3 regions of the Cobetia sp. BMC6 genome follow, and region 2 is predicted to be linked to each of the others. Evidence: predicted binding sites of a transcription regulator. Region 2 holds the regulator's gene; each other region holds the start of a gene.
What was found. Region 2 encodes PhoB, which activates phosphate uptake and scavenging genes when phosphate is short. Its sites were predicted from a motif close to TGTCATANNNNTGTCANA; they were not measured.
Positions count from the first base shown of each region.

Region 1: a site for PhoB is predicted at 3,354-3,371, ahead of phbB (acetoacetyl-CoA reductase). Genes of this name have one in related genera too.
Region 3: a site for PhoB is predicted at 2,250-2,267, ahead of MKZ40_RS14325 (bifunctional 2',3'-cyclic-nucleotide 2'-phosphodiesterase/3'-nucleotidase). Genes of this name have one in related genera too.

Region 1 is NZ_JAKUMF010000014.1:21,561-26,629, reverse strand. It holds gene MKZ40_RS16340 (DUF349 domain-containing protein) at 1-2,316, shown strand, start outside; gene phbB (acetoacetyl-CoA reductase) at 2,483-3,229, opposite strand; tRNA gene MKZ40_RS16330 (tRNA-Met) at 3,600-3,676, shown strand; tRNA gene MKZ40_RS16325 (tRNA-Met) at 3,730-3,806, shown strand; tRNA gene MKZ40_RS16320 (tRNA-Met) at 3,850-3,926, shown strand; gene MKZ40_RS16315 (EVE domain-containing protein) at 4,084-4,563, shown strand; gene MKZ40_RS16310 (tetratricopeptide repeat protein) at 4,698-5,069, shown strand, end outside.
Region 2 is NZ_JAKUMF010000004.1:281,576-286,644, reverse strand. It holds gene MKZ40_RS10780 (chorismate lyase) at 175-783, shown strand; gene ubiA (4-hydroxybenzoate octaprenyltransferase) at 851-1,741, shown strand; gene phoB (phosphate regulon transcriptional regulator PhoB) at 1,965-2,654, shown strand; gene phoR (phosphate regulon sensor histidine kinase PhoR) at 2,662-3,984, shown strand; gene cysZ (sulfate transporter CysZ) at 4,153-4,881, opposite strand.
Region 3 is NZ_JAKUMF010000009.1:72,423-77,491, reverse strand. It holds gene MKZ40_RS14335 (helix-turn-helix transcriptional regulator) at 1-826, opposite strand, end outside; gene MKZ40_RS14330 (MFS transporter) at 983-2,212, shown strand; gene MKZ40_RS14325 (bifunctional 2',3'-cyclic-nucleotide 2'-phosphodiesterase/3'-nucleotidase) at 2,353-4,317, shown strand; gene MKZ40_RS14320 (hypothetical protein) at 4,483-4,788, opposite strand; gene MKZ40_RS14315 (alpha/beta hydrolase) at 4,966-5,069, shown strand, end outside.

The DNA.
Region 1 (5,069 bases), on a different contig from region 2:
CGTCAGGCGCGCGACACCCTCGCCCAGCGCCGTGCCGATGCCCAGCAGGCCGACGCGCTGGCCGCCAGCCGCGACAACCTGCTGCGCCAGATGGAGAAGCTGCCGCGTCAGGCCTGGGAAGACAGCGTGCCCTCGCGCTACCGCTCGCTGCTGCGCGAGTGGGAGCGTCTGCCGGCCGCGGACTACGAGATTCAACAGCGCTTCGAAGAGGCACGCCAGCAGGCGCACAAGGTCATCAGCGACCATGAGGCCCGCGAGGAAGCCATTCGTGCCCATGAACGCCTGAGCGCCAACCTCAACACGCACCTGGAAGAGATTCTCAGCGCCGTGGACCAGGCGCGGGCAGACCTCTACAGCCGCGACTGCGTCAATGATCACGACTTCGCCAGCCTGCAGGCCCAACGCCGACTGCAGGGAGAGCGCTGGCGCGAGCTGACCGACCAGTTCTCGGCCCCGGCCGAACTGCTCGAACGTCAGCAGCGCCTGCAACAGCAGCTGCAGGATGCCCTCGATGCCTGGCATCGCCATCAGCTGTGCCAGGGCGAGTTGGATGCCGCGCTGGTCGACAATGACATCGACCAGCTGCGTCGTCTGGAAAGCGAGGTGGCCTGGCCTGCGGGTCTGCCGCAGACCGCCAGCCTGAGCGCGGTGCGTCAGGCGATCAACGCGGCGCAGCCGGAAGAACCGGCAGAGGCAGCGCAAGAGCAGGACGCGCTCGATGAAAGCCCTGCACAAGACACAGAGTCAGCTGACGCCTCCCGCGAGGGCGACGGCACTGCGCGCAAGGCGAGCCTGGATCTGGACGCACTGGATGCCGAACTGGCACGCCTGGAAGCGGATCTCGATGCCGGCAAGCTAAAGCCGGCCAGTCGCCTGCATCGCTCACTGCGCGATCGCACCGAAGGCCAGCTCGACAATGCCCGCCAGACACGCCTGCGCCAGCTCGGCGCGCGTGTCGCCGAACTCCGTGACTGGCAGAACTTCGTCGCGGCGCCCAAGCGCGAGCAGCTTCTCGAGGCCATCACCACCCTGAGCGAGCGCGATGACATCAGCGATGAGCAGCGCGACCGCCAGCACCAGCAGCTGATTCAGCAATGGCGCGAGCTAGGTGATGCGGCCGCCAGCCGCGATGCCAGCCAGGCGTTCCGCACCGCCTCTGACGCCATCAAGCTGCGCCTGCGGGATTACCGCGAATCGCGCAAGCAGCTGCGTGAACTCAACCTGGCCATGCGTGAAGCGCTCTGCGAGCAGCTTGAATCGCTCAACGGTAACGCCATGGACGATGCCGACCCCGACTCCCTGCGCCAGATTCGCGATCGCGCCCGTGAGGAATGGCGTCGCCACACGCCGGTGCCCGCAGGCCCCGGTCGCCAGCTGTCACACCGCTTCGGCGAGGCGCTGACGGCACTGCAGGGGCTGATCGACAGCCGCGCGGGTCAGATCGCCGCCGCCAAGCAGGCTCTGGTCGAGGCCGTCGAGGCGCTGGCCAATGAGGACACGCCGGCACGTGCCCGCGCCGAACAGGCCAAGGCCCTGCAGAGTCGCTGGCGCGAGATGGGCCGCGCGCCAAAGGGCGAAGAACAACGCCTGTGGGCCGCCTTCCGCGCGGCGTGCGACCGTATCTTCGCCGCACGCGATCAGGACCGCGAAGACCGCGACAGCCGCGAGCAGGCACGCCTGGATCAGTGGCAGGCGTTGATCGAGCGCCTCGACAGCTGGGAGCCGGAGACGCTGGAAGACGCCGCCCTGCTTGATGACGCCCTGAAGGAAGCCGACACCCTCGGCCCGCTACCGCGCGGCAAGCGGGGCGACGGCATGCGTCGTCGCTGGACCGGCATTCTCAAGCGTCGCGAGCAGCGTCTGGACGAACTGCACGCTCTGCAATTGCGCGAGGAATGGCAGCAATGGCGTGACCTGCTCGAACAGCACGCCGTGGCGGATGCCAGCGCGCGTAACGGCGACGTGCAGGATGTCGAGCTGCCGAACACCTCGGCCTTCGACGACAACAGCCGCCAGGCCAATGCGGCGCGCAACCAGATGCGTCAGGCCCTGCCGAGCAACTGCAGCGCCGCCAACGAGCGCCTGGCCGAGCTGCGTGTTCACCTGGCCATTCTGTTCGAGGCCCCGCTGGGCAGCGAAGATGAGTCACGCCGCCTGACCGTGCAGGTCGCGCGCATCAACCAGCAGCTGGGTGAGCGCATGGAGCGTGAAGAAGAGCTGGATGAGGTGCTGGATGCGCTGCTCGCCAACGGGCCGCTGGACTGGGACGCCTGGCAGACCGAACTGCCGCGCTTCGATGCGCTGTTCAATCACTGAGTCAGCACGCCTGAAGCGCTGACGTCTGAACCTGTGATGATGCACTCGCAAGACTGAAACCATGGCAACGGAAAGCCCCCGCCTCTGTCGAGACGGGGGCTTTTTCATTCTCTCGCCAGGCGGAGCCGAGTGCCGACCCTGCACTGGCTCACTCCAGCGCAGAGCATCAGCCCATGAACTGGCCGCCATTGATATCCAGGTTGGCACCGGTGATGAAGCCGGATTTCTCGTCGGCCAGGAAGGCGACCGCACGCGCGATCTCATCCGGCTGACCATAACGCTTGACCGGGATGGTCTCGCGGATTGATTCACGGATCTCTTCGGGGATCTTCATGATCATGTCGGTGGCGATGTAGCCCGGCGACAGGGTGTTGACGGTAATGCCCTTGGTCGCGGTTTCCTGCGCCAGCGCCATGGTCAGACCATGCATGCCCGCCTTGGCGGCCGAGTAGTTGACCTGGCCGAACTGGCCCTTGCGGCCATTGATGGAGGAGATGTTCACGATGCGGCCGTACTTGTGCTCCAGCATGTCATTGATGACGGCACGGCAGGTGTTGAAGACGCTGTCGAGGTTGCAGTTGATGACTTCGCGCCACTGCTCATAGCTCATCTTGCGCATGGAGGTATCACGCGTGATGCCAGCGCAGTTGACCAGAACCGCGATCGGACCGAAGCGCTCGCGGATTTCGTTGACGCCTGCCTGACAGGCTTCGAAGTTGTCCAGCTCGATGCCGGACAGTGCGATGTTCTCGAACCCGGCAGCGCGCTGCTCCGATAGCCACCCCTCTGCCTTTTCCTTGTTCCTGTAACCCGCAATTACCTGATACCCCTGGTTCGCCAGCTCGCGGCAGATGGCGGAACCAATGCCACCGGTACCACCGGTAACCCATGCGACGGGTGCTGTTTGTGTCATCTTATTGTGTCTCCCTAATCCTGGAACGTCCTGTGTCCTTGGCTTGGGCACAGCTTGACAAATCTGCGGACACCCCCGCCCTGAGAAAACGAGAATGCCTGCAACGACAACAATGACCCGTGTCTCTAACAGCCTGATGACAATCGTGCACTCTGTGACGCCTGCCATCCGCCTGTGCGAGGCGCGTCACTCTCAGTATGGACAGGATGCAGCGGGAATGTATGTAGCAGATCTCTCACACGAGATGCCGATAATCGCTCGAGATGCGTAGACGGGTTGGTGACGACTCACCGGGCACGAGAAGTTTGCGTCAATTACGGGATAACGGTTGACGCAGCACTGTATATCCTTATACTACGCCCCACGTTGATGCGGGGTGGAGCAGTCTGGTAGCTCGTCGGGCTCATAACCCGAAGGTCATCGGTTCAAATCCGGTCCCCGCTACCACTGACAAGTCGTTGCCTATCAAGGTGATTGCCAGTCAGACACCAACGTGATGTTGCGGGATGGAGCAGTCTGGTAGCTCGTCGGGCTCATAACCCGAAGGTCATCGGTTCAAATCCGGTTCCCGCTACCAACTTCTGATGCGTCAGAGTTGGAGCAAAGGCAGTACCCAGTGTTGCGGGGTGGAGCAGTCTGGTAGCTCGTCGGGCTCATAACCCGAAGGTCATCGGTTCAAATCCGGTCCCCGCTACCAAGAATTCGAAAGGCCTGATGCCATGCATCAGGCCTTTTTCGTATGCGTGAAATTCCTGTGCGAGGATATCGCTGAGGCCAGCGCCCGGACCTCGCCTGTCCCTTTCTCAACGCCCATCGCCTTCACACTCATCACGTAAGCCCCAAGGGAGTGCCGCATGCGCCACTGGCTGATCAAGACCGAACCCGATGCCTTCTCGCTGGATGACCTGCGCCGCGAATCACCGGCGCTATGGGATGGCGTTCGCAACTATCAGGCGCGCAACTTCCTGCGCGAGATGCAGCTCGGTGATGTCGTGCTCATCCAGCACTCCAGCTGCAAGGTACCTGCAGTGGTCGGGCTTGCCATCGTCAGCGAACTCGCCCTGCCCGACCCGACGGCCAGTGACCCCGAGCACAAGGGCTTCGACCCACGTCAGGTGGCGGATATCGATGCCGGCAAGCCTCCGCGCTGGGTCGCCCCGCGCCTGAGCTACCTTCGCCCGCTGCGCAACTCCCTGCCCATCGCGCGCCTGAAGGCCCGGCCCGAGCTGGCGGATAGCCACCTGGTGCGCCGCGCACGCCTGTCCGTGATGCCGCTCAGCGAGAGCGAAGCCGCCTGCATCGCCAGCCTGGCCGGCGACACCCTGCTGCCGTGAACCGACGCGCCCGAGGCGATCGCGCGAGGAAGTGTCCGGCAGCGCCTTGAACTCCACTGCGACGGGCCGCATCATCAGGCCAACCGGCTCGCGCGCGAGCCTTGAATCGCAGACAGAATTTCGGGGCATGCACCATGATCATCGATCCCAATACCGGCCAGCCACTGACCGGCAATGACACCACCGCCACCCAGCCACAAGGGGTAGTCGGCGGCGGTGCCGCCAGTGCACCGCGCCAGGCAGAAGACGCCAATACCTACATCATCGATGTGGACATGAGCAATCTTCAGCAGGTGCTGGAAGCCTCACAGCAAGTGCCGGTACTGCTGGATTGCTGGTCGCCGCAGAGCGAGCACTGCCTCGTTTTGACGCCGATCCTCGAGAAGCTGGCGCGTGAATATGCGGGCGGCTTCATCCTTGCCAAGCTGAACGCCGAGGAGCAACAGGACATCGCCGCCCAGCTGGGTGTGCGTTCGGTGCCGGATGTCAAGCTGGTCATCCAGGGC
Region 2 (5,069 bases):
TGCCTGAGCGGGAGGCCTTGCCGCTCGGCCATGCTAGACTCGCCATTTCGTCATCCTGACAGGGAATTCACCGTGGTCCGATGCCCAGCAGGCGAGCCTCATCGCGCAGCGCTCACGCCACAGACCTCCACCTGTGAGGCACCTCATTCGTCAGCCGAGAACCCGTACCAACCTGTGCCTCGCTGGCCTTCGCCCACGCGCGCCGTACCCACGGCTTCGGCGGCGGTGCGCCGTCATTGGCAGCCGGCTGCCGCGCTGCAGGGTGTCATGCCGGCCGGCTGGTGGGCGTGGCTCTCCTCGACGGACTCGCTGACACAGCGCCTTGCCAGCGCCATGCAGCAGCAGGATGAACGCGCAGGTCAGCCCATCCAGGGCCTGCGCGTGCGCCTGCTGCTTCAGGACACCGGCCCCGCGCGGCTTGATGAAGCACGCCTGCTGGGCATCGGCCCACGCCGGCATGTCTGGCGACGCGAAGTGGCGCTCTGTCATGGCGATACGCCATGGGTGATCGCACGCTCGCTGGCGGCGCTGGACCTGGCCCACGGTCATCGCCTCTCGACGCTGGGCGAGCGCTCGCTGGGCCATTGGCTGTTTCGCCAGCCCGACCTGATACGCAGCGCCATCGATATCAGCCGCGCCCCGCTGGTGCTTTCGAGCTCCAGGCCGCTGGCCCGCACCACCAGCCTGTGGATGCGCCGCTCGATGTTCTCGCATGGTCGCTTCAAGGTGCTGGTGCAGGAGGGCTTCACGCCAGCCTTCCAGCACGCGCTGCAACTGACCTGAGCCGTGCGGCCGACTGGCCTCGTTTCCCTCTCTTCCCTTGCCCACTACCACCCGCCCAGGAGCCCCGATGACCGCGTCATCCACTTCCGCCGCTTCGCGTCCTTCCAGACTGGCCGACTACCTCGCCCTGACACGGCTGGACCGCCCCATCGGCACCTGGCTGCTGATGTGGCCGACCCTATGGGCACTGTGGCTGGCGGCAGATGGCATCCCCGAGCGCACGACCCTGCTGATCTTCATCGCCGGGGTCTACCTGATGCGCGCCGCCGGCTGCGTGATCAACGACTACGCCGATCGGCATTGGGACAAGCATGTCGAGCGCACGCGTGACCGACCGCTGACCTCGGGCCGCATCTCGGAGCGCGAGGCGCTGACACTGTTCGGGGGGCTGGTCGCGGCCGCCTTCGTGCTGGTGTGCTTCACCAACCTGACCACGGTGCTGCTGTCGATCGTCGCCGTGCTGTTGGCAGCCAGCTACCCATTCATGAAGCGCTTCCATCATCTGCCCCAGGTAGTGCTGGGCGCCGCCTTCGGCTGGGCGATTCCGATGGCCTTCGCCGCGACGCTGGAGGAGGTGCCGACCTACGGCTGGTGGCTGTTCGCGGCCAACCTGATGTGGACGGTGGCCTACGACACCGCCTATGCGATGGTCGATCGCAACGACGACCTCAAGGTGGGCATCAAGTCCACCGCCGTGCTGTTCGGGCGTGCCGACAAGCTGATGATCGGCCTGTTGCAGCTGGGCATGCTGGTGGTGTTGATCGGCATCGGCCTGCAGCTGGCGCTGGGCATCTTCTACTGGCTGGGGCTGGCTGCCGCCGCCGTCACCTTCGTCTGGCAGCAACGTCTGATCCGTGAGCGTGAGCGTGCGCCCTGCTTCCAGGCGTTCCTCAACAATCATTGGACGGGGCTGCTGATCTTCGCCGGTATCGCCCTGGCGACCTGGCCGATGAGCTGACTCCTGCATAAATATTCGCATTATTTAATTTAAAGCTATCCCTGCCCCCGGTTGCTCCCCAGCCCACGATTCATGCCTGCCTGCCGCGCCTCCAAGGCGGCTGGCAGGCTTGCGTGCAAGCTGCCATGCTGGCAGTTGTCATCTGGTTGTCATATAAGCGGGTTGTAATCGTCATCGACTTGTCATTCTGGCGCGTGCGCCGACTGCTGCATGGGATCTAGCGATGAGCTCCAAGACCGTACTGATTGTCGACGATGAATCCTCGATTCGCGAGATGATCGCCGTCGCCCTCGAAATGGCGGATTACCGCGTGCTGGAGGCAGACAATGCCCAGGACGCCCACGCCATCGTCGTCGATGAAAAGCCCGATCTGCTGTTGCTGGACTGGATGATGCCGGGCACCAGTGGCCTGGAGCTCGCGCGGCGTCTCAAGCGAGACGAGACCACCTCGGAACTGCCGATCATCCTGTTGACCGCCAAGGGCGAGGAAGACAACAAGATTCAAGGCCTGGAAGCCGGTGCCGACGACTACATCACCAAGCCCTTCTCGCCACGCGAGCTGGTCGCCCGTCTCAAGGCCGTGCTGCGTCGCACCACCCCCAAGGGGGTCGAGGAGGCAGTGGAAGTCGAAGGCTTGATGCTCGACCCGGCCAGCCACCGCGTCACCGCCCACGGCAACTCACTGGATGTCGGCCCGACCGAATATCGCCTGCTGCAGTTCTTCATGACGCATCAGGAGCGTGCCTACACCCGCAGCCAGCTACTCGACCAGGTATGGGGGGGTAACGTCTATGTCGAGGAGCGCACCGTGGACGTGCACATCCGCCGCCTGCGCAAGGCGCTGGGCACAGGCCATCAGCATCTGATCCAGACCGTCCGTGGCACCGGTTACCGCTTCAGCGCTCAGGCCTGAGGGATTCATGCGCTATTGGACCAACGAGCTATGGCGCCTCGGCTACCTTGCCGGTGGCTTCGGCCTGATCGGTGGCCTGCTGGGCCATCTGGGCTGGGGCCTGGCGCTGGGTCTGGCGCTGTATCTGTTCGTCCATCTCAAGCACTTGAAGAGCCTCTATACCTGGCTGATCACCAATCCCCATGAAGAGCCACCGCCCGGCGATGGCGTGTGGGGAGACCTGCTCGATCGTCTCTACCGCTATCAGAAGGGCCAGCGTCAGACTCAGGAGCGACTGCGCAGCATCCTCAACCGTATCCAGGAATCCTCCGAGGCCATGCGCGACGGCCTGGTGATGCTGGACAACCACGGTGACATGGAATGGTGGAACAGCGCTGCCGAGCAGCTGGTCGGTCTCAAGGCCAGCCACGACCGCGGCCAGCACATCACCAACTATCTGCGTGACCCCGCCTTCATCGACTACTTCAATCGGCTGGCCTACCGCGAGCCGCTGACGCTGCAGTCGCCGCTGTCTGACAACCTGACGCTGCAGATTTCCATCACCCTGTTCGGTGACAACGAACGTCTGGTCATGCTGCGTGACGTCACCCGCCTCTATCGCCTGGAAGAGATGCGCCGCGACTTCGTGGCCAATGTCTCCCATGAACTGCGCACGCCGCTGACGGTACTGGCCGGCTATCTCGAGACCTACTCCGATTACGCCGATGACCTGCCACCGCGCTGGCAGCGTGGGCTGGGCCAGATGAAGAGCCAGACCGACCGCATGCAGCACCTGGTCGAGGACCTGCTGACCCTGTCACGCCTGGAAACCGACGAGCTGTCCGACAACGGCCGCTGCATCGACATGAGTGCCCTGCTCGGCCATATCCGCGACGACGCCGAAGGCCTGTCCCAGGGACGCCACACCTTCTCCATCGAGGCCGATGCCAGCCTGTCACTACGCGGTGAGGAGCAGGAACTGCGCAGCGCGATCTCGAATCTGGTCTTCAATGCGGTGCGCTACACTCCCGAAGACTGCCATATCACCCTGCGCTGGAAGGCGGATGACCAGGGCCTGCTGGTCGAGGTGGAAGATGACGGGGATGGCATCGACCCGGTCCACCTGCCGCGTCTGACCGAGCGCTTCTACCGCATCGACAAGGGCCGCAGCACCGCCACGGGAGGCACCGGTCTGGGGCTTGCCATCGTCAAGCATGTGCTGATTCGCCATCAGGGCCATCTGGAGATCGACAGCCACCCCGGCGAGGGTGCGCGCTTCCGCTGTCACTTCCCCGACGAGCGCGCCTGTCAGACGAGCGCTCCCCGGACCAGCAGTGCGCTAGCCCGGTGATGTGCTGACTCCGTGATGAGCTGAGCCGGAGGCCAGCCCAACGCGGAACACCCCGCAGCCACCTCGAAAGGAGGCGACTGCGGGGCGTTTCTTTTGGTCCGCCAGACGACGCTGCGGCTACCTCAACGACAAACCAGTACAGCGATGAACCAGCTGCGACAGGCTGTCTCAACGACGCGGCGCCGGCAACTGACGGTAGTGGCTCTGCCACATCAGTACCGCCCCGGCGACAGCGCCCGGAATGAACAGCAGATTGGCCAGAGGCACCAGCGTCATGACGAACACCGCGGCGCCGAAGGTCAGTGAGGGCCACCAGCGCGCCTTGAGGCGCTGCTTCATGTCACCGAAGCTGACCTGATGGTTGTCCATCGGGTAGTCGAGGTACTGGATCGACATGCTCCAGGCCGAGAACAGCCCCCACAACAGCGGCGAGAGCAGGTTCAGACCCGGGATGAAACCGATGATGAACAGCGCGATCATGCGCGGGATGAAATAGCCCAGCTTGGCCATTTCACGTCCCAGCGAGTCGACGCCGATCTTCATCAGCCCACGGTCATCGTCAATCAGTGTGCCATCCAGGCGATGCTCGACCTTCTCGGCCAGAATGCCGTAGAAGGGCGCGGCGATCAGGTTGGTCACCAGGCTGAAGGTGAAGAACACCACCAGCAACAGACTCACCACCAGCAGCGGCCAGATCAACCAGCTGAGCCAGTCCAGCCAGGCCGGCACCTTGAGCATCCAGTAATCGATCCAGCCACCGAACTGGTTGAACAACACCCACAGCGTGATGCTGTAGAGCACCAGGTTGATCGCCAGCGGTACGAATACGAAGCGGCGCAGCCCCGGGGTATAGACCATACGGGTCCCGCGGACCAGCGCCGATACGGCATCAATCATGCGACGTCCTCGTCATCTCAAAAGAACCGGCCAGCCAGCAGACTGACCGGAGCCACACCCTAGCACTCCCGCCTGCGCAGCGCAGCTGTCGGCCGCATGAGACTGCTCGCGCTCCCATGACGCAATCGCCCCGCGGCCTGCCGATGGGCAGGTGCGGGGCGAAGCATCGTGCAGAAGTCTGCGGGCGT
Region 3 (5,069 bases), on a different contig from region 2:
ACATGCTGATGAAGGCGTTGACGGACTGATAACCGACGTCTTCCGAGACGCGCTGCACGCTCATGCCCTCGGCCAGCAGGCGGATCCCCACCACCAGGTGGAGTTGCTGGCGCCAGCGGCTGAAGCTCAGGCCGGTGTCACGCTGGATAAGCCGGGCGAGGGTGCGTTCGCTCATCGCCAGTTCGCTCGCCCACTCGGCCAGGGTGCGCCGATCATCCGGTGTCTTGATCAGGGCATCGCTGATGCGGGTCAGCCGCGGGTCTTCAGGCAAGGGCAGATGCAGACGTTCGCTGGGCATGCAGGCCAGTTCTTCCAGCAGGACATCGACCAGCCGCGCTGTCGGCCCCTGTTCAGGATATGGCTGGGGCAGCTCCGCCAGACGCAGCACCAGCTCACGCAACAGGGGCGAGATCGACAGCGTACAGCTGTGGCTCGGCATCTCAAGCGCTCCGGGCTCGATGAACAGGTGGCACACGCGGCCGCCACGGGTCAGGTGGTTGCTGTGGGGCAGGTTGCCGGGAATCCAGACGCCGCTGTGCGGCGGCACCATCCACAGCCCTTCCGGCACGCGGCTGGTCACGACGCCATGCAGGGCGATGACCAGCTGTCCCTTGCGATGCTGGTGGATCGGGACTTCCATCACCTGTTGTCCGGTATCCACATGCAGGGCGCTGGCCGGAATCTCGTAGATGTCCGGGTCATGTTCGCAGACGCTGCTGGAGAAGGGCACGGAGGAGTGACCGCTGGCGACTCCCGACGATGAGGTTGCGTCTCGCGTGGCAAGGGAAATCGGCGTCGCGGAGGTCCTAGAGGAGGTGGCTGGCATGTCGGCTCGCAGATTGTCCGATTTCAGGTATCTGATGTCATGATGGCTCAATTCTGCAGCGATATTGGCGATTACGCTATCGTTAATCTGCGCGGGAATTCACCTCTGATGTGTCGTCCCGCTATCTGTCCGTTCCAAGTTCGCTGCGAGCGTCTCATGACTGAACTCTGCCACTCTTCTCCTGTTCGGCGATTGAGCCATCCTGCCGTGTTGATCGCCGGCATCCTGATGATTGCCATGAATCTGCGTGCGCCCTTTACCAGTATCGCACCGTTGCTTGAGCGGCTGCAGGCGGCGCTGGGCTTCAATGCCACGGCGGCAGGGTTGCTGATGATTCTGCCGCTGTTGGCGTTCGTCGTGGTGTCCCCCTGGGTACCCCGTCTCGCACGTCATGTGGGGCTTGAGCGCAGTGTATTCCTTGCCTTGCTGGCGATCGCCGCCGGCATCGTGCTGCGGGTGCAGGGCAACACGCTGGCGCTCTATGTGGGGATCGCCATGATCGGGGCGGGCATCGCGGTGGGCAATGTGCTGTTGCCCAGTCTGGTCAAACGCAGCTTTCCCCGACACATCGCGCTGCTGACCTCCTGCTATGTGCTGACCATGGGCATCATGGCCGCCATCGCCTCGGCGGTGATGGTGCCGCTGGCGCAGGACAGTCCGGATGGCTGGCAATTCGCGATGCTCATCGTGGTCATCCTGCCATTGATGACGATGGTGATGTGGTGGCCACAGTTGTCACATCGCTCCCTGCCGGCGGCGAAGGAAGTCGAGAAGGGTGCCGCGGGTCCGGTGCGTCAGGCAGCCGTGTGGCGCTCGCCACTGGCCTGGCAGGTGACGCTGTTCATGGGGATCAATTCGCTGCTGTTCTATACCGTCAACAGCTGGCTGCCGAGCATGCTGGCGGACAACGGCTTTTCCCCGGAAAAGGCGGGATCGTTGCATGGCCTGCTGCAGTTGGCCTCAGCCTTGCCGGGGCTGATTCTGGTGCCTCTGATGCCGCGCCTGAAGGATCAACGCCTGATCGCCTTCGCGACGCCCTGCATGTCGCTGGCAGGGTTCATCGGGCTGTGGCTGATGCCGGGGTGGGCGCTGGTGTGGGTGCTGTTGCTGGGCGCGGGCTCCGGTGCCAGCTTCATTCTCGCCCTGTCGTTCATGGGGCTCAGAGCGCGCGATGCCATGCAATCGGCGTCGCTGTCGAGCATGGCGCAGACCCTGGGCTATCTGCTCGCGGCCATGGGGCCGCCGTTGATCGGGGCGCTCTACGATCGGCAGGGTGACTGGCAGCTGGCATTGATGGTGTGTGCCTCCCTCAGTGTGCTGATGGCGGGGATCGGCTGGCTGGCGGGCAGGGACCGCCAGTTGCCTGAGGCGTCGGCATCTGAATAATGGAGCGTTGCCCTGAAGGGCTACAGGAACATCCCCCCATGACAAGGAAGTGAGAGATGGCGAATGCATCATCCGGAAGGAAAGGTCAGCCGGCCTCTGGTACCAAAGAGGCTGCGGGGAATACTCGGCGTCCGTGTGCAATGCGTCGCCTGCGGGCAGCCATCCTCGGTCTGGCCAGCATTGGGGGTATCGTGATGATCGCTCAGCCAGCCAATGCCGCGACGCTGTCACTGCGCGTGATCGAGACCACCGACATCCACGCCAACGTGATGGATTACGACTATTACAAGGATCGTCCCAGCGTGCGCATCGGCCTGGTGCGGGCGGCGAGCCTGATCCAGCAGGCGCGTTCCGAGGTGGTCAACAGCGTGCTGCTGGACAACGGAGATCTCATTCAGGGCAGCCCGATGGGCGATTACATGGCGGCGGAAGGTCTCGAGGAGGGTGATGTCTTCCCGGCCTACAAGGTCATGAATCAGCTGGATTACGATGTCGGCAACATCGGCAATCATGAGTTCAATTACGGGCTCGAGTATCTCGAACGGGCGCTTTCCGGCGCGCAGTTCCCCTATGTGAACGCCAATCTGCTGGACGCCACGACCGGCGAGCCGTACTTCACGCCTTATCAGATCACCCCCCATGCCTTCACCGACAGTGAGGGCAACGCTCAGACAGTGAAGGTCGGCTATATCGGCTTTGCGCCGCCGCAGGTGATGACCTGGGATCGCAAGCACCTCAAGGGCCGCCTGACGGCCGAGGACATCACCGAGAGCGCCAGGCGCTGGGTACCCGAGATGCGCCGGGCGGGCGCGGATGTGGTGATCGCCATCCCACACTCCGGCATCTCGACTGACCCTTACCGGGTGATGGCCGAGAATTCGGTGTATTACCTTTCGCAGGTGGAAGGCATCGATGGCATCGCCTTCGGGCATGCCCATGCGGTCTTCCCCAGCGAGGAATTTGCTGAGGTGCCGGGGGCCGATATCGCCAAGGGCACCCTCAATGGGGTGCCGGCGATGATGCCGGGGCATTGGGGCAGCCATGTGGGCGTGATGGATCTCGAACTGAGCAATGACTCGGGCCAGTGGCGGGTGGTAAGTGGCCAGACAGAGGCACGCCCGATTCAGGTGGGTGGCGAGGCGCAGGTGGGGGAAGATGCCGAACTGGCGGCGTTGGTCGAGCATGAGCACGGCGCCACGCGGGAGTACGTCAACCGCAGCATCGGTCGCGCCAGTGCGGCGATGAAGAGCTATCTGGCGCTGGTGCAGGACGACCCGACGATCCAGATCGTCAATCGTGCCCAGGCTGATTACGTCAAACGCTTCGTCGAAGGCGACCCGGACCTGGAAGGTTTGCCGATTCTCTCGGCAGCCGCGCCGTTCAAGGTCGGTGGCCGTCACAATGACCCGACCCAGTTCACCGAGATGGAGGCCGGCGAGCTGAGCTTCCGCAATGCCGCCGACCTCTATCTCTATCCGAATACGCTGGTGGCGCTCAAGGTTACCGGCAAGGAAGTGCGGGAATGGCTAGAGTGCAGTGCCGGGCAGTTCCATCGCATTGACCCGAATCTCGCCACGCCCCAGCCCCTGATCAACTGGGAAGGTTTCCGCAGCTACAACTTCGATGTGATCGACGGCGTCGAGTATCAGGTGGATGTCACGCAGCCGGCGCGTTATGACGGCAATTGCGCGCTGATCGACTCCGATACCCACCGTATCCAGGGGCTTGCCTACGAGGGCGAGCCGGTCAAGGACGACGATGTCTTCCTGCTCGCGACCAACAACTATCGCGCCTACGGCGAGGACTTCCCCGGCACCGGAGAGTCGCATGTCGCCTTCGCGTCACCGGACGAGAATCGCAGCATTCTGGCCCAGTACATCTCGCGACAGACGCAGCAGCAGGGCGCGGTGGACCCTGCGGCGGATCACAACTGGCGTCTGGCCGCGATCGACACGGACACCCCGCTGGACATTCGCTTCACCACCGCCCCCGGCGAGGATGCGCAGCAGTTCATCGATGCCCAGGCGGTCTATCCGATGACGCTGGTAGATCAGGACGAGATGGGCTTTGCCCGCTATCGCGTCGGGCTGGACCGGATGCGATAGCCGAGGCAGCTCATTGTTGAGCACGTAGTTATTGGCCTGGATTCAGGTGGGAAAAAACGCCAGTCAGCGATTGCTGACTGGCGTTTTTTGTCGCCAGGCGCTACCCGCCATCTGTTTTACTATCCGCTTTCACTTCAATACTCTCGAGCGCAGTCTCACTGCGGATCACCGCCAAGGCGCGTGCAAGGCGATGCTCAGCAGCACACGTTTGCCGCGCTCGATGCGGCTGACGCTGTGTTCGTGAAGGTCGGGGCGGAAGAACACCACGCGGTCTGTGAGGCAAAAAATGCTGCCATCGGTCTCGAAGACACCGCCCTGGCGGGGTTTCTTGAGCACGATATTGAGCTTGTAGTAGCTGCCGCTACCCATCGGGTCGTTATGGCGCATCACGCTGTGGCCCTCGGGGTAGGTCACCAGATTGATGGTCAGGCGGCGAAGATCGAGCAGACTACGGTTGATGACACGGGCCATTGGGCTTTCCCTTTGAAGATTGCGGCTATTGAAACGTATTTTGAGTGATTGATCAAAAAAGAGGTTGAGTGATTGCTCAAGAATACGTACGGTGGCTCCACATTCACGGCGCACAAGGCTCGGCAATCGAGATCGCCGAGGCCGTGATTGAGAATCGAGCAAGCAAGGAGGTCAGCAATGAGCCACGACAACGTGACAATGGAAGCCCTGGAAACCCGTTATGCGATGATCGAAGGTCACCGCATTGCCTACAAGGAAATGGGGGAAGGTCAGCCGCTGTT